DNA from 3 places in the Segeticoccus rhizosphaerae genome. Region 1 is predicted to be linked to each of the others. Evidence: riboswitches for the same ligand, from Rfam matches in the RefSeq annotation. Region 1 holds a riboswitch; each other region holds the start of a gene.

What was found. A riboswitch is a leader RNA that binds a small molecule or an ion and turns the genes downstream of it on or off. The one in region 1 is predicted to bind S-adenosylmethionine.
Positions count from the first base shown of each region.
Region 2: another riboswitch for S-adenosylmethionine. It lies ahead of metX (homoserine O-acetyltransferase MetX); the one in region 1 lies ahead of FCN22_RS19670 (OsmC family protein).
Region 3: another riboswitch for S-adenosylmethionine. It lies ahead of FCN22_RS03380 (bifunctional o-acetylhomoserine/o-acetylserine sulfhydrylase); the one in region 1 lies ahead of FCN22_RS19670 (OsmC family protein).

Region 1 covers NZ_SWMA01000047.1:21,583-29,241, reverse strand. The annotation lists gene FCN22_RS19675 (sodium:solute symporter family protein) at 1-806, opposite strand, end outside; gene FCN22_RS19670 (OsmC family protein) at 803-1,210, opposite strand; SAM riboswitch class I at 1,517-1,609, opposite strand; gene FCN22_RS19665 (ABC transporter ATP-binding protein) at 1,951-2,751, opposite strand; gene FCN22_RS19660 (ABC transporter ATP-binding protein) at 2,748-3,809, opposite strand; gene FCN22_RS19655 (ABC transporter permease) at 3,822-4,691, opposite strand; gene FCN22_RS19650 (ABC transporter permease) at 4,688-5,611, opposite strand; gene FCN22_RS19645 (ABC transporter substrate-binding protein) at 5,715-7,124, opposite strand; gene FCN22_RS21980 (hypothetical protein) at 7,492-7,659, opposite strand, start outside.
Region 2 covers NZ_SWMA01000003.1:121,810-129,468, forward strand. The annotation lists gene FCN22_RS03430 (YkvA family protein) at 1-24, shown strand, start outside; gene FCN22_RS03435 (antitoxin) at 84-455, opposite strand; gene FCN22_RS03440 (DUF4192 domain-containing protein) at 595-1,665, shown strand; SAM riboswitch class IV at 1,757-1,868, shown strand; gene metX (homoserine O-acetyltransferase MetX) at 1,903-3,048, shown strand; gene FCN22_RS03450 (universal stress protein) at 3,148-3,549, shown strand; gene FCN22_RS03455 (RNA polymerase sigma factor) at 3,766-5,394, shown strand; gene FCN22_RS03460 (transglutaminase TgpA family protein) at 5,482-7,659, opposite strand, start outside.
Region 3 covers NZ_SWMA01000003.1:106,544-114,202, forward strand. The annotation lists gene FCN22_RS03365 (phosphoadenylyl-sulfate reductase) at 1-544, shown strand, start outside; gene cobA (uroporphyrinogen-III C-methyltransferase) at 541-1,314, shown strand; gene FCN22_RS03375 (sirohydrochlorin chelatase) at 1,311-2,078, shown strand; SAM riboswitch class IV at 2,126-2,241, shown strand; gene FCN22_RS03380 (bifunctional o-acetylhomoserine/o-acetylserine sulfhydrylase) at 2,338-3,663, shown strand; gene hrpA (ATP-dependent RNA helicase HrpA) at 3,803-7,659, shown strand, end outside.

The DNA of each region.
Region 1 (7,659 bases):
GTGCCGAATCCGACGGCGTACACCAGGCCCTTGCGGCCCTCCTCGGGCGTGCGGCAGGACAGCGCCATCTGCAGCGCCGCTTGGGCCAGGATGACGTTGACGATGAACGTGCCGAACCATGCCACCACCAGCGGTAGCCCCACCCCGGACCAGTCGAACAGTGCTGGCTGAGATGCGGACAGGTCTGCCAGCCCGCTGAATCCGGGCTTGATGAGGAAGGCGGCCGCACCGAGCGCGAGCATCAGGGCGAAGACCACGCAGTTGGCTGTCTGGGTGAAGGCGATCGACCACATGCCTCCTGACCACAGGTAGAACAGCAGCAGGAGGGCGGTGCACACGATGGCCACCTGGATCGAGAGGCCGGTGAACGCGTGCAGCGCGGACGCGAAGGCGATGGCCGTGGCGACCGACCACATCGGGAAGGTGAACGCGGTGATCGCGCCGCCGACGCCGAGCGCGAGCCGGCCGTACCGGTCGCCGATCAGGCCGGAGATGGTCACCACCATCCGCTCCCGGAACGGCACGACCAGTAGCCCGGCGATGAGCAGGACCTGCACGGACTCCGCGACGCCGTACCAGATTGCTGACACGCCGGTGTGGTAGCTGAGCTCGAGGATGGCGATGAACGAGGAGCCCGAGAACAGGCCGGTGATGCAGAACGCGACTGTCAGCGGCCGGAACCGTCGACCACCGGCGAAGAAGTCGCGGCCGGCCGACTCGCGGCGGCGGGCGACGCGTCCCGCGCCGACCAGGAAGAGGGTGTAGGCCAGAGCCAGTCCGATCGTCCAGGCGCCGACGCCGGTCATCGCGCGTCCTCCACGACGGACCAGTCCTGGGTGATGGGTACGCCGGCGTCCTTGACCAGGTTGAACGCGGGGCAACGGCGTTCCACTTCGTCCTGCAGCCCGGGCAGCGCGTCCGGGTCGTCCAGCCCGAACCGGGCCCGCACCACCAGATCACGGAAGTGGGGGCTGACATCGGCAGTCCCGTGGAAGCCGCGGGTGTCCATGGTGGCCTCGATCCCGATGTCCAGCGCGGTGACGTGAAGCTGCTGTTCGGCGGCGACGGTCTCGACGACCACGGCGAGGCAGCCGGCGAGCGCGGCGACCACATACTCCATCGGGCTCGGGGCACTGTCATCTCCGCCCGCGGGAGCCGGCTCGGCGGTGTGGAAGGGATCGAGGTCGCGGACCTGGTGACGGGTCCGCATGGTTCCCTCCCAGCTGCTGTGGGTGCGGATCCGCTTCAACTGAGGACGGTCGGAACGTGTGGCAGACGGCGTGGTGGATGTGGACACAGGAAGACTCCGGGCAGGTCGAGGCGCCAAGGCATGGCCTGGTGCCAAAAGGGTGGGGGAGGGTGCGTGCCCTCGCGTGGGTCGAGCGGGTTTCAGCGGTGCAGCTGGCGAGGGCGACAGCGGTCTGCCGTCACCCGGCACAGATCGACGTGCCGGCGCGCGTAGAACCGGGCGGTGCGGCCGGGAGCGGCGTGCCGTGACGGCGCTGAATACATCGATCCTCCATCGGTCCTGGCGTTAGCACCCTCACCCGATTTCGGGGGGTTGCTGCAGCTTCGATGAGCCAGGTCTCTCAACTGCTCTGGATAGGCGCGGCCAACCTAACAGCCTCATCCGCCCGAAAGCCAACGTGTTCACCAGATGGACGGCAAGCGACGAGTAGCAAATCAAGCGGCCCCGCCTCCATCCGGATCGCTAACCGGGAGCGGTTCCGGTCGCATCAGGCCGACCGGGACGGAACCCGCATGTGTTGCAGGCCGCGCGCTGCCACCTGAGGCGCCGACAGTTCAGAGCATTCTGGCGTTGGTGTCGAACGTCAGGAGCCCGACATCCGTGACGCGTGTCTGACCACGAAGGCACGGTTGCCGATGCGCCAGAGCCCCTCTCCCTGTTGCAGGTTGCGTTCTTCAGACTGTTCGGTCAGTTCAGCGGGATTAGCGGCTGTCCGTGTTGTGGCCTTGCTGTGCCTTGAGACGGGGGATGGCGCTCAAGAGTGTTCGTGTGTAGGACGTCTGCGGCGACTCGAACAAGTCGGCGCACGACTGCTCCTCGACGATCTCGCCGCGGTAGATGACGCTCACCCGGTCGCACAGGGTACGGATGATGGACAGGTCGTGCGAGATGAAGAGGATGGAGAGGCCGAAGTCGTGTCTCAGGTCGCTGAGTAGGTTGACGATGCCGGCTTGCACGGACACGTCCAAGGCAGCGACCGGTTCGTCCGCGACCAACAACTGCGGGTTGATGGACAGTGCCCGCGCGATCGCCACCCGTTGGCGCTGCCCACCCGACATGCCCGCAGGCCGAGAGCCGAGCACGGACTCGGGTAGCCGCACCATCTCCATCAGCTCGCGGCACCTGTTGTCGATTGCCTGACCACGTAGTTCCGAGTGTCGTCGAATCATCTCCACGAGCGTCGATCTGATGCTCATGCGTGGGTCAAGTGAGCCGTAGGGATCTTGGAAGACCATCTGGATCTGGCGCCTGTCTTCACTCCTGCGCCTACGGTGGAGCACACGACCGTCGAACGTGATCCTTCCGGAGTCCACAGGCTGAAGGCCGACGACGGCGCGCGCGATGGTGGATTTTCCGGAGCCGGACTCTCCGACCAGGCCAATGATCTGACCGCGGCCGACGTCGAGAGACGCATTCTTGACCGCGTAGAAGCTGTCCTTGCCTCGCTTCTGTTTGAAGCTCACGACCAGGTCGCTGCACTGCAGCAGGGGGTCGGCCGTCATGGAGCGCCCTCCTCAGGACGGTCGAGCTGCAGGTGTTCGCGGATGGCGTCGGGTGGAGGTTTGCTACCGACCTGGTGCAAGCAGTGGACCTCACGCCCGGGGATGTCGGACATGTCGGGAATGGGCGCCACGACGCAGTCATCCTGTCGATATTCGCAGCGTGGGGCGAACGGGCAGCCGCTCATCTGGTGGTTTAGCGCCGGTGCGCTGCCCGGGATGGAGTAGAGGCGGCGGCTGATCTGGTCGATGTCGGGGGTGGAGTGCAACAGGGCCTCGGTATAGGGGTGCCGCGGATGGTCGAGGATCGCTCGAAGGTCGTTGGAGCCCTCCATGACGCGACCGGCGTACAGGACCGTCAGGGAATCGCACAGCTGGGCCACCACCGCGAGATCGTGAGTGACGTACAGCAGGCTGGCACCCAAGTCGTCCCGTAGGCGAGTGAACAGTCGCAGGATCTGCTTCTGCACGGTCACGTCGAGTGCTGTCGTAGGCTCGTCGCACAGCAGCAGTTTCGGCCTGCCTGCGACTGCGGCCGCGATCATGACTCGCTGCTTCAAACCCCCGGACAGCTCGAACGGGTAGGCATCGATCTTGGTCTCCGCGTCGTCGATGCCTGCTTGCTGCATGAGCTCGAGTGCGTACTTGCGTGCCTGTCTCTTGCGCATGCGGTCCTTGCGCATGACCGCATCGACGATCTGTTCGCCGACCGGGATGACCGGGTTCAGCGCTACCGCGGGCTCCTGGAAGATCATCGAGATCTTGGAACCCCGCAACTTCACGAGCCGCTTGGCGGTCGTTGCATGCTTGGAGCCTCCGAAGATGAACTCCTCGTCGTCGAAGACCATCCTTCCCGAGGTGACCTGGACGTTTGGCGGCAGTAGACCGAGGATCGCTCGTAGCGTGAGGCTCTTGCCTGATCCGGACTCACCAACCAAGCCGCGGGCCTCTCCCGGGTCGAGTGAGAACGACACGTCCTTGAGGGCGGTCAGACGCTGACCCTCGATCGTGACTTCGACGTTCAGCCCCTCGACAGTCAGCAGTGGTTCGGTCGTCTCCATCCTTCACCCGGCCTAGCGGTCGATCCGGAGAACGTGTGCAAGGCCATCTCCGATGAGAGCCAGAGCCAGGCTCGTGAGGATCACTGCACCCGCAGGGAACAGCGTCAAGCCGTAGTAACCTCCGGCGAGGAATTGTTGCCCGTCGGCCATCATCGACCCCCAGTCCGGTGTGGGGGGCACGATGCCGAGTCCGAAGTAGCTCAAGGTCACGATGACTCCGACGTTCATGACGATGTCACTCATCGAGTAGACGATGGCCTGGGTGGCCACGTTGGGGACAACGTGGCGAGTCAGTGTGCGCATCGTGGAGATTCCGCTGACCTGGCAAGCGGCGATGAACTCCTTGTTCCGCAGCACCATCGCCTCGCCTCTCACGATCCTTGCGTAGGCCACCCAGGACACCGCAGTGATCGCGATGAAGATGCTCTTGGCGCCGTTGCCGAGGATGAAGACAAGTGAGATGACCAAGATGAAGAAGGGGAACGCAGTGAAGATGTCAGCGACCCGCATGATGATGGTGTCGAACCAGCCGCCGAAGTATCCGCTGACCGCACCGATGACCATGCCGAGGATCCAGGGGGCAATCACGGCCGCGACCGCTATGGTCAGGTCGCTCCTGGTGCCGTAGATGACGCGGGCGAAGATGTCGCGGCCGAGGTTGTCCGTGCCGAAAAAATGTTCAGACGAGGGTGGCAGCAGCGCGTTCGGGACATCCGGGGCGGTGGGGCTGTGAGTCGTGATGAGCGGAGCGAAGATCGCGGTCAGCACGATGATCCCCAAAATCACCGATCCGAACCAGAGCTGGGCGTTGTGGCGCCGTGCCCATCGAGGAACCCAGTCTCGCGTCGTGGCTGCGGGCGCTAGCGTCGTTGGCGAGGTCATGCCATCCGCATCCTTGGGTCGAGTCGGGCGTAGATGAAGTCGGTGAGTAGGTAGACCAGCACGACCAGGAGGCCGAACATCAAGGTGCACGCCTGCACGACCGCGTAGTCCCGGTTGAGAATCCCTGCCATCAGCATGGACCCCATGCCCGGGATGGCGAAGACCTGCTCGATCACCAGAGCCCCGCTGGCCAGCGCTCCCACCTGAATGCCGAGGATACTCACCCCCGAGATGCTCGCGTTACGGAGCACGTAGCGACGGCGAATCGCGCCGTCCGCGAGACCCTTGGACCGAGCGAAGGCCACGTACTCACTGGCAAGCGACTCGATCATGGCCGTTTTGAGCCCGCGAACCAGCACCGGAACGATGGTCAGGGCGATCGTCAGAGCGGGCAGCACCAGGGCCCAGAGGCGTCCGGCAAGGTCAGTGGGGTAGCCACCGGCCGGGAAGACGGAGATCCGCACCCCGAGGAACAGGATCAGCATGCTGCCAATGAAGAAGGCCGGCGCTCCCTGGACGATCGCGTTGAACAGCCTCACCCCGTATGACGCCGGACCGACCGGTCGCGCCGCACTCCACGAAGCCAACGGGATGGCAATCAGTGTCGCAAATATGGCGCTAAGTACGATCAGAGCGAGGGTCACTGGAAGCCGCTCGCCCATCAACGTCGTGATCGGGGTGCGAAAGTAGATTGAGTCTCCCAGATCACCGTGGAATAGCTGACCGAGGTACCTGACGTACTGGGACGGCAGGCTGCCGTCCAACCCCAATGTGTGGCGCAGTGCCGCCACAGACGCCGGGTTGGCTTTCTCTCCCAATGCGATACGAGCTGGATCACCCGGCGCGAGGTGCATGAGCAGGAAGGAGATGGTGACCACTCCCCACACGACCGGAACCGCGAGGAGCAGTCTCCGTCTCACCCAGCGCGGCACGGCCCATTCCTCGCCAGGCGCACGGTGCGTTGGAGCGATCCCCGTGCGGCCGAGTCAGCCGGCGACCTGGCGCACCCCGGCTGCGTGCCGGTCACTTGGAGATCCAGACCTTCTCGAGGAAGTAGTTGCCGGTGCCGCCCGGGTGGAAGCCCTGCACCTTGTTGGAGTAGGAGAACACACCGGGCGCGTAGTACAGGGGGATGTAGGGGACCTGGTCCGCGATGATCTGCTGCATCTGGTCGTAGGCCTTCTTGCGTTCGCTCTGGCTCGAGACACTGCTGGCCTTCTCGGCCAACTTGTCCATCTTGGCGCTTTTGAACCCGGTGTAGATGGTGTGCACGCCCCCGTCGTAGGTGCCCGCGAATCGGGCGATCTCGTCGGGGTCGACGATGTCGGTCGTGTAGAGACCGAGGAGGAGGTCGAAGTTGCCTGCGTGCCTCGCGGTCACCACCGCGGCGGGGTCGATGGTATTGATCTTGACCTTGATCCCGATCTTGGCGAGATCGCTCTGGATGAGCTGGGCCTCAGTGGACGCGTCCTGGTCGCCCGAGGCCACGGTGATCGATGTCGAGAAACCATTCGGAGCGCTCGACTTCGCCAGAGCAGCCTTGGCTGCAGCGACATCTGCCTGGACCGGCTTGATCGTCGAGTCGTGGGCCCAGGTCACCGGCGAGAGATAGGCTCCTGCGACCTGCCCGTGTCCGTAGAGGACGGCCTTCAGGATGGCTTGCTTGTCGATCGCCAGGCTGATCGCCTTGCGGACGTTGATGTCATCGAACGGCTTGTGGGTCGTGTTCATGGCGAAGTAGTCCACTTCGCTCGAGGGGAAGGCGGTGACCTTCACATTGGACTGCGCCTGCAGCGCCTTGATACTGGAGTAGGCAGGAGCCTGGTTGATCTGGATCTGATTGCTCGCCAGCTGGGTCCCACGCGTGTTGCCGTCGGGCACCACAGTGAACGTTACCGAATCCAGGTACGGGACCTTCTTGTCCCAGTAGTGGGGATTCTTGACGAGCTTGAGGCTGCTTCCCTTGGACCAACTGGCGAACTTGAACGGACCGGACCCCACGGGGTTCTTGTCGAACTGCTGCTGTGTCTTCCCGCCGTAGTCCTTCGGCACGACCGAGTTAGCGTACAACGCCATGTCGGCCGGCAACGGCGCCCACGGTTTCTTGGTGTGGATGACGACTGTGTGGTCGTTCGGCGTGTCGATCTTCGAGATGATCTCGTCGATGAAGGCGAAGGGGGCGTCCGGCTTCTGGTTCTGCTGGATCGAGAATTTGACGTCGCCGGCGGTGACGGGGTTGCCGTCGCTGAACTTGGCGTCCTTGCGCAGGTTGAACGTCCAACTCAACTTGTCCGACGATTGCTTCCACGACGTGGCCAGCGACGGCAGGACGGTCTTGCCGTCCTCGGACGGGACGGCAAGGGTGCTGTAGATCTCCTCCATGGTCCAGATCGACGCGTTGTCAGTGGGGACCGAGGGGATGAGGCTGGTCACGTCATCTGCGCGTGCCAGCACCAAGTCGCCACCGGCTTGGGGCTCACCGGCGCTGGTGGACGATCCTGCCGGCGATCCTCCAGACGATGAGCAAGCCGCCAGGGCCGCAACGGCTGATGCCAAGACCGCACCACGCAGAACCTTCGAGTGCTTCACAAGAATGACCTCCTACCGAGTCGCTACATGGACACGGGTGCGAGAACGCCCGGCGCAGATCAGACACCTGAAAATCACTTTAGCGGCAAGTCGTGGACGACCGACGAAATTGCTCGCCCCGACACGCCCGGAATTGTCGATTGGGCCTGCGCCTGAGCGCGCTCAGGAGCGGCGTGCGGCGTTCGACGCCGCCCTGGGTCGCGCCGGCGAACTAGTTGATGGTGAACACGTCGTTCAGACTCAGGCAGGTCAGCGCCTGACCCTTTCCATGGCCGATCGTGTCGCCGTAGCCGTGGTAGACGAGACCACGGGTACCGGGCTGAGAATTGAGATGCAGTTGCCGGCTGTCTTGTGCGTCGCCCCAACTGTGCAGCGTGGA
Region 2 (7,659 bases), on a different contig from region 1:
GTGCCCGGCGACGTGATCGGCTGACCCCGCGTCGCACGCTCCTGGGCGGCTGCCCCGAAGGCCCGGCAGGGGGCGGCCCGCCGCTACAGACCGGGCGTGCCCGGGTCCTTCGGCCGGATCGGCTCCGGCGGGTCGACCGGCTCCGGGGCGGGGATGGGACCAGCGGCCTGCGACGGGTCCGCCGCGGCGCGCGGCGCCTCGGGGTCGGGCCGCGCCTCGGGCGTCTCCCGGTCCGCGCCCGCCTCGCTCTGGGCCGCGAGCTTGTCGGCCGCGTTCTTGGCCGTCGACCCCGCCTTGGCGACCTTGTCGGCGTACTTGCCGTGGGTCTTCTGGTCGATGAAGCTGCCGCCCTTGTCGATGGCGGAATCGATCTTGTCTCCGTGTTCCGTGGCCAGCTCGCCGGCCTTGTCCTTCGCGGTCCCGAACGCCTGCTTGGCCTTGTCCAAGAAACTCATGGTCACTCCTGTCCATGTGCCGAGGTGCCCGATCGTCGGGCGGGGACGTGGTCGTCCCCTTCCCCCCGACTGTATGCGCACCATCCACAGATTCGTCACGGACCTTTCCGGTGAATCCGGCGCCGACCAGTGTCGGGGGATGACCACAACACTTCACGTCAAGGGGCCCGCCGACGTCATCGCGGTGCTGCCCTACGAACTCGGCTACCACCCGGTGAACAGCCTCGTCGTGGTGGCCCTGCACGGCAACCGGTTGGGGCTGCGGGCGCGGGTCGACCTGCCGCCGCCGGCGGAGGCGGGGCCGACGGTCGCGCAGCTGCTCGGGCCGCTGCTGGACTCGGGAGCGCAGGACGTCCTGCTGATCGGGTACGAGAAGATCGACGGAGCCTCGCGCCCGGCGCTCGACGCCATGAGCACCGCCTGCGTCGACGCGGGGCTCGGGGTCCGCGACCGGCTCGTGGTGAGGGACGGGCGGTGGTACGACCTGGACTGCACCAGCGCCGACTGCTGCCCGCCGCAGGGTCGTCCCGTCCCCGGTGCCGACGAGGTCGCCGCCGTGGCCGAGTTCGTGGCCCGCGAGAAGCAACCGGTGGCGGATCGCGCCGCGCTGGCCGCGTGGCTGCGCCCGGCGCGCCCGTTGCTTGCCGGGGCCGTGGATGCCGCGGCCAGCCGATGGCTGGACCGGCGCCTGGACTCGATCGACCGGCCGGCAGAGCAGCACGACGACGACCTCGCGGAGCTGCGCGCCTGGGGTCACCTGCTCGATCACTCCGACGAGGCTGTGCCGGTCGCCGAGCTGACACCGGAGGAGCTGGCGATGGCGGCCGTGTCCCTGGTCGACATCGACCTGCGCGACGGGTTGATCGCCTGGTTGTGTCCCGGCACCCTCGGCTTCGACCGGGCCGCTCCAGAGGTCGTCGCGCAGCTCCGGGCCGTACTGCCACCGGTCCCGACCGGAGACGACCTCACGCAGGCGGTCTCGCGGCAGCGGATCGAGGCCAGGCTGATCGAGCTGTGCCGCTGCCTGTCACCCGAGTGGGCGGTGGCACCGCTCACCGTGCTCGCCAGCTTCACCTGGTGGCGCGGCGACGGCGCCTTGACCAGGCTCGCCCTCGAGCAGGCCCTCGAGTCGGATCCGAGCTACCGACTGGCGCTGCTGCTGCTGCGCATGGTCGATCTGTCCATCCGTCCCGAGACGGCGACCGCCTGATCCGCAGCCGCGGCCCCAGCCGCGCGAGCGGGGCGTCCACGTTGCGGACACGGGGTCCCCGCGGGACCGGGTCGTCGTTAGAGTCGGGGGAGGTCATGAGCGCCAGCGCGAAGCCCCGGCTCGCTGGCCGGCAACCCTCCTCCGCGGTGGGGTGCCCCGGGTGATGACCTGGCCGACTCGGACCGAGTCGGCAAGCGCGGGCCCGGACGGGCCCCTCGGACCCCGGGAGCTGCCGCCGTGACCGTCACCATTCGCCCACGAACGCGGGTCTCGCCGAGCGCACCGCCCCTGCCGGCCAGCGGTGCCAGGGAGCCGGCCGGCCGGCATACGGTGCACGTCGGGCGACTGGCCCTCGAGGCCGGAGGGGTGCTGCCCGACGTCCGGATCGCCTACGAGACGTGGGGCAGCCTGGACGCCGACGGCACCAACGCTGTGCTGGTGGAGCATGCCCTGACCGGTGACAGCCACGTCGTGGGTCCGGCCGGACCGGGCCAGCCGACGCCCGGGTGGTGGGAGGGCATCATCGGCCCCGGCCGCCCACTGGACACCGACCGCTTCTTCATCGTCGCGAGCAACGTCCTGGGCGGGTGCTCTGGCACCACCGGACCCGGGTCGGTGGGCCCGGACGGCCGGTCCTGGGGCGGGCGCTTCCCGTTCCTGACCATCCGTGACCAGGTCGGCGCCGAGGCGGCGCTGGCGCGCTCCCTCGGGGTCACCCGGTGGGCCGGGGTGGTCGGTGGCTCGATGGGTGGGATGCGCGCGCTGGAGTGGGCGGTGAGCCATCCCGAGATGGTGGCTCGAGCGATCGTGCTCGCCAGCACCGGCTACGCCACCGCCGAGCAGATCGCCTGGTGCCAGCCGCAGCTGCTGGCCATCCGGCAGGACCCGAACTTCCGGGGCGGCGACTACTACGGCCACGACGGCCCCGACAGCGGGCTCGCGCTCGCGCGGCGCATCGCCCACGTCACCTACCGCAGCGAGGTGGAGCTGGCCGATCGGTTCGGCCGCGAGGCGCAACGGGGAGAACAGCCGCTCGGTGGTGGGGGTCGCTACGCGGTCGAGAGCTACCTCGACCACCACGGCCGCAAGCTGGCGTCCCGGTTCGACGCCAACTCGTATCTCGTGCTCACCGAGGCGATGAACTCCCACGACGTCGGACGTGGTCGCGGCGGCCTGCGACGGGCCCTGCGCCGCTTCGACGGCGAGCTGACCGTCGCGGCCGTCGACTCCGACCGCCTCTACCCGGCGCGGCTCTCGCGCGAGATCGTCGAGGCCGGCGACCGGGGCACCTACCGACTGATCACGTCGCCGCACGGCCACGACGGCTTCCTCATCGAGACCGCACAGGTCGGGGCCGTCGTGCGGGAGGCCCTGACCGGCTGAGTCGGCCAGCCTTCGGCCAAGCCCGACGCGCCGACCCGTGCCATCCGGTAGCGTCTGCGGCGTGGCAGGAGCCGCGCGTCTCGACCAAGGAGGGTTCCAGTGGCTGTCGTCGTGGGATATGTGCCGACCAAGGAGGGACGTGCAGCGCTTCGCCGTGCCGCGGAGGAGTCCCAGTTGCGCCGCACCAAGCTGATCGTCATCAACTCCCATCGCGGCGGACGAGATTTCGACAGCCAGGAGGCCCAGCGGTTCGAGCAGGAGCTCGGCCAGGTGCAGGCCCAGCTGGATGAGGTCGGAGTCGAGCACGAGGTGCGTCAGCTGGTGCGCGGCAACGAGCCGGCCGAGGACCTCATCGCAGTGGCCGAGGAGGTGGATGCCGAGTTCATCGTCATCGGGCTGCGGCGGCGCACCCCGGTGGGCAAGCTGATCCTGGGTTCCAACGCTCAGCGGATCCTGCTCGATGCCCCGTGTCCCGTCCTGGCCGTCAAGGCCGACGCCTGACCGCAGGCGCGTCACCGTCTTCCATCGGGGTCCGTGGAGACAGCACACCCTCCAAGGTTTTATAATGGTAGGGAACCTGCGGCCGAACGGTCGGAACCGAAGGCCGCTGGGACCATCCACCCCCCATCATCTGATCGTGTCTGGCGCGTAGCCGGCACGGTGATGTCGCACGCGCTCCGCGCCGCGCAGTGCGACGAAAGGTAGTCGGTGTCGCCTGTGTCGAAGTCCCCCTCATCCTCCGCCGCTGCGGCTGAGTCCCTGCCCGCCGAGTTCGGCCACCCCGCACTGCAGGACCTGCTTCGTCTCGGCACGACCCGCGGATCGGTCGACAGTGAGCAGCTGCGTGAGGGGCTCGTGGCCGCGGAGGTGACGCCGAAGCGGATGAAGGTGGTGCTGCGCGCGCTCGAGCAGCAGGGGATCGCGGTGACCCTCGACCCCGCGACCGCCCACCGGGCCGTCGCCGCGACCAGCACGCGCAAGACCACGACGGCCTCCACCAAGACGGCCGCGACGACCAAGAAGGCCGCGGCCAAGGCCAGCGCGAGCCCCGCCAAGAAGGCATCGGGACCGAAGGCGGCCGAGACGGCGGTGGAGGACAAGGCGGACAAGAAGGAGACGGCCAGGAAGGGCCCGGCCAAGAAGACCCCGACCAAGAACGCCGCGACGACCAAGCAGGCGGCGGCTGCCGCGGCGGAGCCCGCGACGACCACGGGCAAGAAGCAAACGGCCAAGAAGACGACCAAGGCCGCCTCCAAGCGAGCGGCGAAGAAGGCCGCGGAGTCCGCCGACGACGTGCCCAACGAGGACCTCGAGGACGACGAGGACGAGGCCGACGCGCCTGCCAAGCCGGTCGAGGAGGAGTCCGAGACCGGCGGGTTCGTGCTGCGGCAGGACGACGAGGACGACGCCCCGGCCCAGCAGGTCGTCACGGCCGGCGCCACGGCCGACCCGGTCAAGGACTACCTGAAGCAGATCGGCAAGGTGGCGCTGCTCAACGCCGAGCAGGAGGTCGACCTGGCCAAGCGGATCGAGGCTGGCCTGTTCGCCGAGGAGCAGCTGAACTCCGGCGAGAAGATCGAGATGAAGCTCAAGCGTGAGCTGTGGTGGATCGCGCAGGACGGCAAGAAGGCCAAGAACCACCTGCTCGAGGCCAACCTGCGGCTCGTGGTCTCGCTGGCCAAGCGCTACACCGGCCGCGGGATGCTCTTCCTCGACCTGATCCAGGAGGGCAACCTCGGTCTGATCCGCGCGGTCGAGAAGTTCGACTACACCAAGGGTTACAAGTTCTCCACCTACGCGACGTGGTGGATCCGGCAGGCGATCACCCGGGCCATGGCCGACCAGGCCCGCACGATCCGCATCCCGGTGCACATGGTGGAGGTCATCAACAAGCTCGCCCGCGTGCAGCGGCAGATGCTGCAGGACCTCGGCCGGGAGCCCACGCCGGAGGAGCTGGCCAAGGAACTCGACATGACGCCCGAGAAGGTCGTCGAGGTCCAGAAGTACGGCCGTGAGCCAATCTCCCTGGCGACGCCGCTGGGTGAGGACGGCGACAGCGAGTTCGGTGACCTGATCGAGGACTCCGAAGCGGTCGTCCCGGCGGACGCTGTCTCCTTCACGCTGCTGCAGGAGCAGCTGCACTCGGTGCTCGACACGTTGTCCGAGCGCGAGGCGGGTGTGGTCTCGATGCGGTTCGGCCTCACCGACGGTCAGCCCAAGACGCTGGACGAGATCGGCAAGGTCTACGGCGTCACGCGTGAGCGGATCCGGCAGATCGAGTCCAAGACGATGAGCAAGCTGCGGCACCCGAGCCGTTCGCAGGTCCTGCGCGACTACCTCGACTGATCGCGCGGCCGGGTAAACCGGGGTTGGCGTGAGGAATCATCGCGAGGTTTGGTGCCCTCCTGGGGGGCGGAACCTCACGAAGATTCCTCACTGGGGTCGGGTGCGTGCGGAGCGACGGCGGCGCCGCGTCGTCCAGCTGTCCACCCGGTCGCCGAGCTCCTGGCCCGGTCGTGCGAGGAGCTCAGCGGCGGCCCTCGCCCAGATCCGCAACTGCTCGCGCCCGCTGCCGGGCCAGAGCATGACTTCCAGGCGCGTGCTCCACGATCGCGTCCTCGTGACGTCGCGCAGCACCTGCTTGGTGTCGCTCCCGATGGACAACGGCTGGGCGGTGGGCACGGCATACCGGGATTGCTCGAGGGTCTGCAGGACCCTGCCCATGGCTGCCGCGGACTCTTTGTCGAGCCCGGTGTGCTGTTGGTAGTGGCGCTGCAGCTGCCGCGGTGTGCGCCCTCGGGGCTCGGCGAAGCCGAAGTCGGACATCCTGCTGGAGAACGCGGCCCACTGCGCTTCGACCCCGTCGCGTCCGGGGAACCGGGCCAGGTGCCGGCGCCGGTAGCGGCCGGCGAGGGGCACGACCAGGCCGGCGAGGATCGCGAGCACCAGGACGCCCACGCCGTAGGGGAGCCGGTCCCACCATGGTGAGGCAGACGGAGCGGGGGCGGTAGTGGTGTCGGTGTCGTTCGGTAGCGAGGTGATGTCTCGTTTCGGGGCGCCGGGCTGCACGACCGGGGGCGCTGCCTCGCTCTGGTTCAACGGGCGGCCTCCGGGTGTCGCCTCGGCCGGTGCCTGTTCGGCGTAGACCGGGGGCTCACCGGACCGGACGGCTGGTGTCGGCTCGAACCGGGCCCAGCCCAGGTCCGGAACGTAGAGCTCGGGCCACGCGTGCGCGTTGGACTGGGTGACGGTGTAGAGGTCGTTGCCGTCCTCCACTCCGGGCAGGAATCCCACGGCCATCCGCGCCGGGATGCCTTCCGCGCGGGCCATCATGACCATCGCCGTGGCGAATTGGGTGCAGTAGCCCTGCTTGGTCACGAGGAAATGGCTGATCGGGTCGAGGCGGTTGCCGTCCGCGTCCCGTCGCGGCGGAGCCAACGTCAGTGAGTAGCTGAAGCGAGTCGGGTCGCGCAGCCAGTCCTGGATCCTGATCGCCTTGCCGAGCGGGGTCCTGGCGCTGCCGGAGACGCGGTTGGCGAGCGTGCGCACGAGGTCAGCGGAGTGAGGATCGAGGGCGAGGTCCTCGGGCGCCACACCGGCAAGCTTCGTTGGGCTCACCGCGAAGGTCCGCGCCTCGACGTCGCGCCCGATCTCCAGGAAGGTGGCCTGGTAGTGACCCGGCCGGCGGCTCACGATCACGGAGCGGTCGTCGGGGTCGATGCCCCAGTCCACCCCGTCGAGGTCTGCGCCGACGACGGGCGACGGCGCCGCGAGCCGCGGGGCGTTGAGCCGGTTGGTCTGCACCTTGATCCGGTACCTCTTGCGGCCGACGTCATGCTGCAGCCCGACCGGTGCCGTGATCTTCGGTGAGTTCGAGGTCGCGACCTGCTTGGGCGACACCTGCTCGGGCAGCCACCGGCCGTCGTCGTAGTGCGAGGTGGTGCTCACGCGCAGCGGGGGAGGCGTGGGGTCGTTGGTGCGGTAGGTGATCACCGGTGTGGTGTCACGGCTCGCCAGGTCTGCGGTGAGGTCGAGGGTCTGGGTGAAGCCGACCGTCCCCGTGCCACCGGAGCCGCTGACGCTGCGACCGAGTCCGTCTGCGAAGTAGTGGGGCGGCAGGTGTGGCAGGACGGTCGGGAGAGCGATCGCCAGCACCAGGGTGGACACACCGAGAGCACGGGCCACCGAGGCGTGGCCCGCGATGCCGCGGACGTCGTCGAGGTCCCGCGTCGGGGTGGCCGGCGTGGCGTCGGTGGACGACCACCTCCTCAGGACGGAGCTGCCCTGGCGAGCCAGGAGCAGCAGCCACATGCAGGCCAGGGCCAGGAAATAGACGGGATTGAGCGAGGACCCGCTGTTGGCGGCCGAGACCAGGAACACGGCGAGCAGCACCAGCCCGGCCACTGCGGGCGCCCTGCGGGTGACCGCCAGGTAGTCGACGACGGTGGCGATGAGCGCCAGCGAGGCGGCGACCACGAAGATGATCGCCGGTGAGGTCGGTGCCGGAGCAGCGAAGTTGGTGACCGTCGTGACGGTCTCCTCGACCAGGACGCGAGCATCATCGAGGGTCTGGTCGGTGGGCAGGCCGTACCAGAGGTGGCCGCCGAGGAA
Region 3 (7,659 bases), on a different contig from region 1:
ACACCTGGTCTCGCGGTTCGTGCCCGGCGTCGACGTACTGTTCCTGGACACCGGCTACCACTTCGTCGAGACCCTCGGCACGAGGGACGTCGCCGAGGCACTGCTGCCGATCACGGTGGTCGACGTGCGGGCCGAGCTCTCCGTGGCCGAGCAGGACGTCGTCCACGGCGCGCGGCTGTATGACCACGACCCCGAGGCATGCTGCCGGATGCGCAAGGTCGAGCCGCTCGCCCGGGAGCTTGCGGGTTACGAGGCGTGGGTCAGCGGCATTCGCCGCGACGAGGCCCCGACCCGGCTGGGCAGCCCGAAGGTGGCCTGGGACGCCCGGCACGGCCTGGTCAAGGTCAACCCGCTCGCGGCGTGGACGTTCGACGACCTCCTCGACTACGCCGACGAGCACGGCGTGCCGATGAACCCCCTGCTGGCAGAGGGCTACCCGTCGATCGGCTGCGCGCCGTGCACCATCCGCGTGGAGCCCGGCGAGGACCCGCGGTCGGGCCGCTGGGCCGGTCTGGCCAAGACCGAGTGCGGGATCCACCGGTGAACGCCGACGACGCACGGGGTGCCCGCCCGACCGGCGGCTGGGTGGCGCTCGTGGGCGGCGGCCCCGGTGACGACGGATTGATCACGGCCCGTGGTGTCGAGCTGCTGCAGCGTGCCGACGTCGTCGTGGTCGACCGGCTCGCGCCCCGTGGCGTGCTGGACGGCCTCGGTGCCGACGTCGAGATCGTCGACGTGGGCAAGACGCCCGGGCACCACCCCTTCTCGCAGGAGGCGATCAACGCGGTGCTGCTCGACCGGGCGTCGGCCGGCAGGGGAGTCGTCCGCCTCAAGGGCGGCGACCCCTACGTGCTCGGCCGTGGCGTCGAGGAGCGTATGGCGTGTGAGCAGGAGGGCGTCCCCGTCGAGGTCGTCCCAGGGATCACCAGTGCCCTGGCCGTTCCCGCCTCCGTCGGCATCCCGGTCACCCATCGCGGCCTGGCGCGGGCCTTCACCGTCGTGACCGGGCACGAGGACGTCCCCGACCTGCCGACGGGGCGTGACCACACGATTCTCGTGCTCATGGGGGTGTCGACCCTGCGGCGCAACGCGGCCCTGATGATGGCTGCCGGCCGCGACCCGGCCTGCCCGGTCGCGGTGGTCGAGGACGCCTTCGGCCCGCGCCACCGGGTCACGACGGGCACGCTGGACTCGATCGCCGACGTGGCGGCGCTCGCCCGGGTGCGCTCGCCCGCCGTCGTGGTGGTGGGGGATGTCGTGACGCTCAGCCCGCACTGGTCCGGGGCCGCCGTGCAAGCGGGCGTCACCTCATGAACACCATTGCTCGGCACAGTCGACACGGACCGGCGGCACGGGAGCTGCTCCTGGTGGCGCACGGCACCCGGGACGCGCAGGGGCAGGAGGTCCTCGAGCGGGTGCGGCAGCGGGTGGGCCACCGGCTGCCCGGCGTCGCCGTCCGGCTGTCCTACATCGACGTGATTCGTCCCCACCTCTCCGACGCGCTGGCGAAGACGCCGGAGTGCGTCGTGGTGCCGATCTTCCTCAGTGCGGGTCACCACGTGCGGGTGGACGTGCCCCGCGCGGTGGCGGCGACCGGCGGCCTGGCCACGGTGACGCCCTGCCTGGGACCGGCCGACGCGGTGCTGCAGGCCGTGGCCGATCGGCTCGCGGCTGCGGGGCCGGTGCCCCGAGCGACGGTGCTCGCGGCGGCCGGCTCGACCGATCCCCGGGCCCGCGACGAGGTGCACCACGCGGCCGACCGCCTGCGCCGCCTCCTCGGCACGCCCGTGGCGGTCGGTTTCGCCGCCTCCGCCGCGCCGACCGTGGCCGACGCCGTCACGGCCCTGCGGGGCCGGGGAGCGGCGACGGTGGGCGTCGCGTCATACCTGCTCGCACCCGGGGTGTTCCAAGCGCGACTGGACGGCAGCGGCGCCGACCTGATCGGCGAGCCGATCGGCGCCCACCCGCTGCTGGTGGACCTGGTGGTGCGCCGCTTCCGGTCGGCCGCGCCGCCAGCACTCACCCGCCGGCCGGCCCACGCCGGCGACCGGGCGGCATACCTCGCAGGTGTCCGATGAGTGAGACGCGCCATCCAGCCCGTGGACGCGCCGCTATCCTGACGACAGGTCATGAGTGTCAGCGCAACGGCCCCGGCTCGCTGACCGGCAACCCTCCACCGCGGTGGGGTGCCCCGGGTGAGGACCTGGCACGGCGTCGCCCGACGTCGTGCAAGCGCGGGAGACCAGTTCGCTGCCACCCCGCACCGCACGTGGCGCGCCACCGGCGCGGGCGCGTGCGTTCCCTGGACGACAACGCACGAAAGGCAAGGCCACAGCGATGACTGACACCACCCCCAACTGGTCCTTCGAGACGCGCCAGATCCACGCCGGCCAGGAGATCGACGAGGACACCCGGTCACGGGCCCTCCCGATCTACCAGACCACCTCCTACGTCTTCCGGGACACCCAGGAGGCAGCCGACCTGTTCGCCCTGAAGGAGCTCGGCAACATCTACACCCGGCTGCAGAACCCGACGAGCGACGTCGTCGAGAAGCGCATCGCCAGCCTCGAGGGCGGCGTGGGTGCCCTGCTGCTGTCGTCCGGCCAGGCCGCCTCCACCTTCGCGGTACTCAACATCGCCGAGGCGGGCGACCACGTGGTGGCCAGCCCCAACCTCTACGGCGGGACCTACAACCTGCTGAAGTACAGCCTGGCCAAGCTTGGTGTGGAGACCACCTTCGTGGAGGACTCCACCGACCCGGAGTCGTGGCGCGCGGCGGTGCGGCCCAACACCAAGCTCTTCTTCGGCGAGACCATCGCCAACCCCAAGGGCGAGGTCCTCGACATCGAGAACATCGCAGCGGTCGCCCACGAGGTCGGCGTGCCGCTGGTGGTCGACAACACGATCGCCACCCCCTACCTGCTGCGACCGCTGGAGTGGGGTGCCGACATCGTCGTCCACTCCGTGACGAAGTACCTGTCCGGGCACGGGACGGTGATCGCCGGCGCCATCGTGGACGGCGGCACCTTCGACTTCGCCCAGGACCCGGAGCGGTTCCCGAACTACAACCAGCCGGACGAGAGCTACCACGGCCTCGTCTACGCCCGCGACCTCGGTGTCGGCAGCCAGTTCGGCGCCAACCTCGCCTTCATCCTCAAGGCCCGCGTGCAGCTGCTGCGCGACCTCGGCTCGGCGCCGGCCCCGTTCAACGCGTTCCTCATCGCCCAGGGGCTGGAGACGTTGAGCCTGCGGATCGAGCGGCACGTCGAGAACGCCCAGAAGGTCGCGCAGTTCCTCGCCCAGCACCCGCAGGTGGAGTCGGTGCGCTACGCGTCGCTGCCGGACAACGAGTTCCACGCGGCGGCGCAGAAGTACACGCCGAAGGGCGCCGGCGCGGTGCTCGCCTTCGAGATCGCGGGTGGCCTGGAGGCCGGCCGGGCGTTCGTCGAGGGGCTGACCCTGCACAGCCACGTCGCCAACCTGGGGGATGTGCGCTCGCTGGTCATCCACCCCGCCTCGACCACCCACTCCCAGGGCGATGACAAGGACCGTCTCGCGGCAGGCGTGACGCCGGGCCTGGTGCGCCTCGCCGTGGGCATCGAGCACATCGACGACATCCTGGCCGACCTCGAGCAGGGCTTCGCCGCGGCCAAGACCTCCTGACCGCACCTTGCCCTCCCGCTCGTTGCGGCGAGAGCGCGACGTCGAGTGCGCGCTCTCGCCGCAACAACGGCGGTGACTCCACCGGACCGCGCGCATATCGGGGTGAGCGCAGCGGGACGGGGCACCTATCCTTGCCACCATGTCCTCCGAGCGCACGCGGTCGTCCTCGCGTGCCCGGAACCCCGGGCGGCGCCGCTCGCACGGCGGTCGTGCGCAGCACGATGGAGGCGGTCGCCGACCGCGGGAGACCTCAGACCAGCGAGCGGCCCGGATCGAGCGGCGCGCGGCTGCGCTGGCGGCCCTTGCCCCCCTGCGCTACCCCGAGGACCTGCCGGTCGTCGCCCGCAAGGACGACATCGCGACGGCCATCCGTGACCACCAGGTGGTGGTCATCGCCGGCGAGACGGGGTCGGGCAAGACGACGCAGATCCCCAAGATCTGCCTCGAGCTCGGCCGCGGGGTCGAGGGCCTGATCGGCCACACCCAGCCGCGCCGGATCGCCGCCCGGTCGGTGGCGGAGCGGATCGCCGAGGAGACCCGCACCGACCTCGGCACGGCGGTGGGCTACCAGGTCCGCTTCACCGACCACTCCCAGCGCGACACCCTGGTCAAGGTGATGACCGACGGCATCCTGCTGTCGGAGATGCAGCGCGACCGCGAGCTGCGCCGCTACGACACGATCATCATCGACGAGGCGCACGAACGCAGCCTCAACATCGACTTCATCCTCGGCTACCTCCGGCAGCTGCTGCCGCGCCGGCCGGACCTCAAGGTGATCATCACCTCGGCCACCATCGACCCGCAGCGCTTCGCCGAGCACTTCGCAGTCGACGGCAGACCTGCACCGATCATCGAGGTCTCCGGGCGCACCTACCCGGTCGAGGTCCGCTACCGACCCCTCGTCCGTGAACAGGGCGACACCCTCGTCGACGTCGACCAGGTCACCGGCATCTGCGAGGCGGTCGAGGAGCTGTGGACCGAGGGCACCGGAGACATCCTGGTCTTCCTGTCGGGGGAGCGAGAGATCCGTGACGCCGCCGACGCGCTCACCGGGATGTCGCTGCCGCAGACCGAGATCCTGCCGCTCTACGGGCGGCTCTCGGCCGCCGAGCAGCACCGGGTCTTCAGCTCGCACAGCGGCCGTCGCGTCGTGCTGGCCACCAACGTGGCGGAGACCTCGCTCACGGTGCCCGGCATCCGGTATGTCGTCGACGCCGGCACCGCGCGGATCTCGCGCTACAGCCAGCGCACCAAGGTTCAACGCCTGCCGATCGAGCCGATCTCGCAGGCGAGCGCCGCCCAGCGCTCGGGCCGGTGCGGCCGCGTCGCCGACGGCATCGCGATCCGGCTCTACTCCCGCGAGGACTTCGACGCCCGACCGGCCTACACCGACCCCGAGATCCTGCGCACCAACCTCGCGTCGGTCATCCTGCAGATGACCGCCCTGGGCCTCGGTGACATCGTCAGGTTTCCCTTCGTCGACCCGCCGGACTCGAGGCAGGTCGCCGACGGCGTCCGGTTGCTGGAGGAGCTCGGCTGCATCGACGGGTCGGTGAGCGACCCACGCAAGCGGCTCACGGCATACGGCAGGAAGGTGGCCCGGCTGCCGGTCGACCCACGACTGGCCCGGATGCTGCTCGAGGCCGAGACCAACGGAGCCCTGCGCGAGGTGCTCGTCATCGTCGCGGCCCTGTCCATCCAGGATCCGCGCGAGCGGCCCGCCGACAAGAAGGCGCAGGCCGACCAGAGCCACGCCCGCTTCAAGGACGAGCACAGCGACTTCATGGCGCTGCTCAACCTCTGGCGCTACCTGAAGGAGCAGCGTCGGGAGCTGTCGGGCAGTGCGTTCCGGCGGATGTGCAAGCGGGAATACCTGCACTACCTGCGAATTCGTGAGTGGCAGGACCTGCACAGCCAGCTCAAGCAGGCCTGCAAACAGCTCGAGCTGACGCTCAACTCCGACGAGGCCGACGCCGACCGGATCCACCAGGCGCTCCTGGCCGGGCTGCTGTCGCACATCGGCCTGCGCGACCCCGACAAGCGTGACTACCTCGGGGCCCGTGGGGCACGGTTCGGCATCTCGCCCGGCTCCGCGCTCTTCCGCAAGCAGCCGCAGTGGGTCATGTCGGCCGAGCTCGTCGAGACGTCGCGGCTGTGGGCGCGGGTCAACGCCCGCACCGACCCCGCGTGGATCGAGAAGCAGGCGCAGCACCTGGTCAAGCGCAGCTACTCCGAGCCGCACTGGTCCAAGAAGCGCGCCAGCGCCGTCGCGAAGGAACGGGTGACGCTGTATGGCGTGCCGCTGGTCGTCGGGCGCACCGTCGGCTATGCGCGGGTGAACCCCGAGGAGTCGCGCGACCTCTTCATCCGGCAGGGGCTCGTCGAGGGGGAGTGGGACACCCACCACGAGTTCTTCCACGCCAACCGCGAACTGGTTCGCCGGCTGGGCGAACTCGAGGAGCGCGCCCGCCGTCGCGACCTGCTCGTCGACGACGAGACGCTGGTCGACTTCTACGACGAGCGGCTGCCGGCAGACGTCGTCTCGGGACGGCACTTCGACTCGTGGTGGAAGAAGGCTCGGCGCGAGAACCCCGATCTGCTGACGTTCACCGAGGACCTGCTCGTCAGCGACGAAGCCGACGAGATCGATGCCGACGCCTACCCGCAGGAGTGGCATCAGGGCGACCTCACCTTTGCGGTCTCCTACCAGTTCGAGCCCGGCACCCAGGCCGACGGCGTCACCGTGCACATCCCGGTCGAGGTGCTCAACCAGGTCCAGGACGCCGGGTTCGACTGGCAGGTGCCGGGACTGCGCGAGGACCTCGCCATCGCCCTGCTCAAGTCGCTGCCCAAGGCGCTCCGGCGCAACTTCGTCCCCACTCCCGACCACGCGAGGGCGGCGCTCGCCGCTGCCGACCCCCGGGCCGGCTCGATCACCGAGGAGCTCGGCCGAGCGCTGCGCGAGCGCACCGGCGTCGCCGTCGCCCCGGACGCGTGGGACTGGGACCGCGTGCCCGACCACCTGCGCGTCACCTTCCGGATCGAGGGCGACCGCGGTCGCCCGCTCGGTGAGGGCAAGGACCTCGAGGCGCTCCAGTCCCGCCTCCGGCCGGAGGTGCGCCGCACGATGCAGCGGATCGGCCGGGCGGTCGAACGGGAAGGCTTGCAGCAGTGGGACTTCGGCCGGCTGCAGGAGCGCTTCGAACGGCGCCAGGGCGACCGCGTGGTGCACGGCTTCCCCGCGGTCGTCGACCAGGGCGGCAGCGTGGCCGTCCGCGTGCTGCCGACGGAGGCCGAGCGCGATGCCGCGACGCGGCTCGGCGTGCGCCGGCTCCTGCTGCTCAACACCACGGCCCCGTGGAAGCGCGTCCTCGGGCTGCTCACCAACGCGCAGAAGCTGGCCCTGGGTCACAACCCGCACGGGAGCGTGCCGGCCCTGCTCGACGACTGCCTCGCCGCCGCGGTCGACTCGATCGTCGCGGAGCGACCCGGTGCGACCGTGCGCGACGAGGCCGAGTTCGACGAGGCGCTCGCGACGGTCAAGCGCGAGGTCGTGCCGCGCGTCATCGCCGTCGTCGAGGCGGTCGGCCCGGTCCTCGACCGGGCGCGAGAGGTGGAGCTCGCCCTCGCCGCCTTCGGCAGCCCCCGCGTCGCGGCGGTGCGGACCGATCTCCAGAAGCAGCTGGCGGGCCTCGTCTTCCCCGGCTTCGTGGCCGCGACGGGCTACCCGCAGGTCAAACAGCTCGAGCGCTACCTGCGCGGCATGCTCCTGCGCGCGGAACACGCACCCACCGATCTGGCACGGGACGCCGACCGGATGACGGTGGTGCAGCAGTGCACGCACGAGTACGACGAGCTCCTGGCCTGGCTGCCGCCGGCCCGCCGGCAGGCAGCCGATGTGCGCCACCTGCGCTGGATGCTGGAGGAGCTGCGGGTCAGCCTGTTCGCGCAGAGCCTCGGCACGGCATACCCGGTCTCGGAGAAGCGGATCTACAA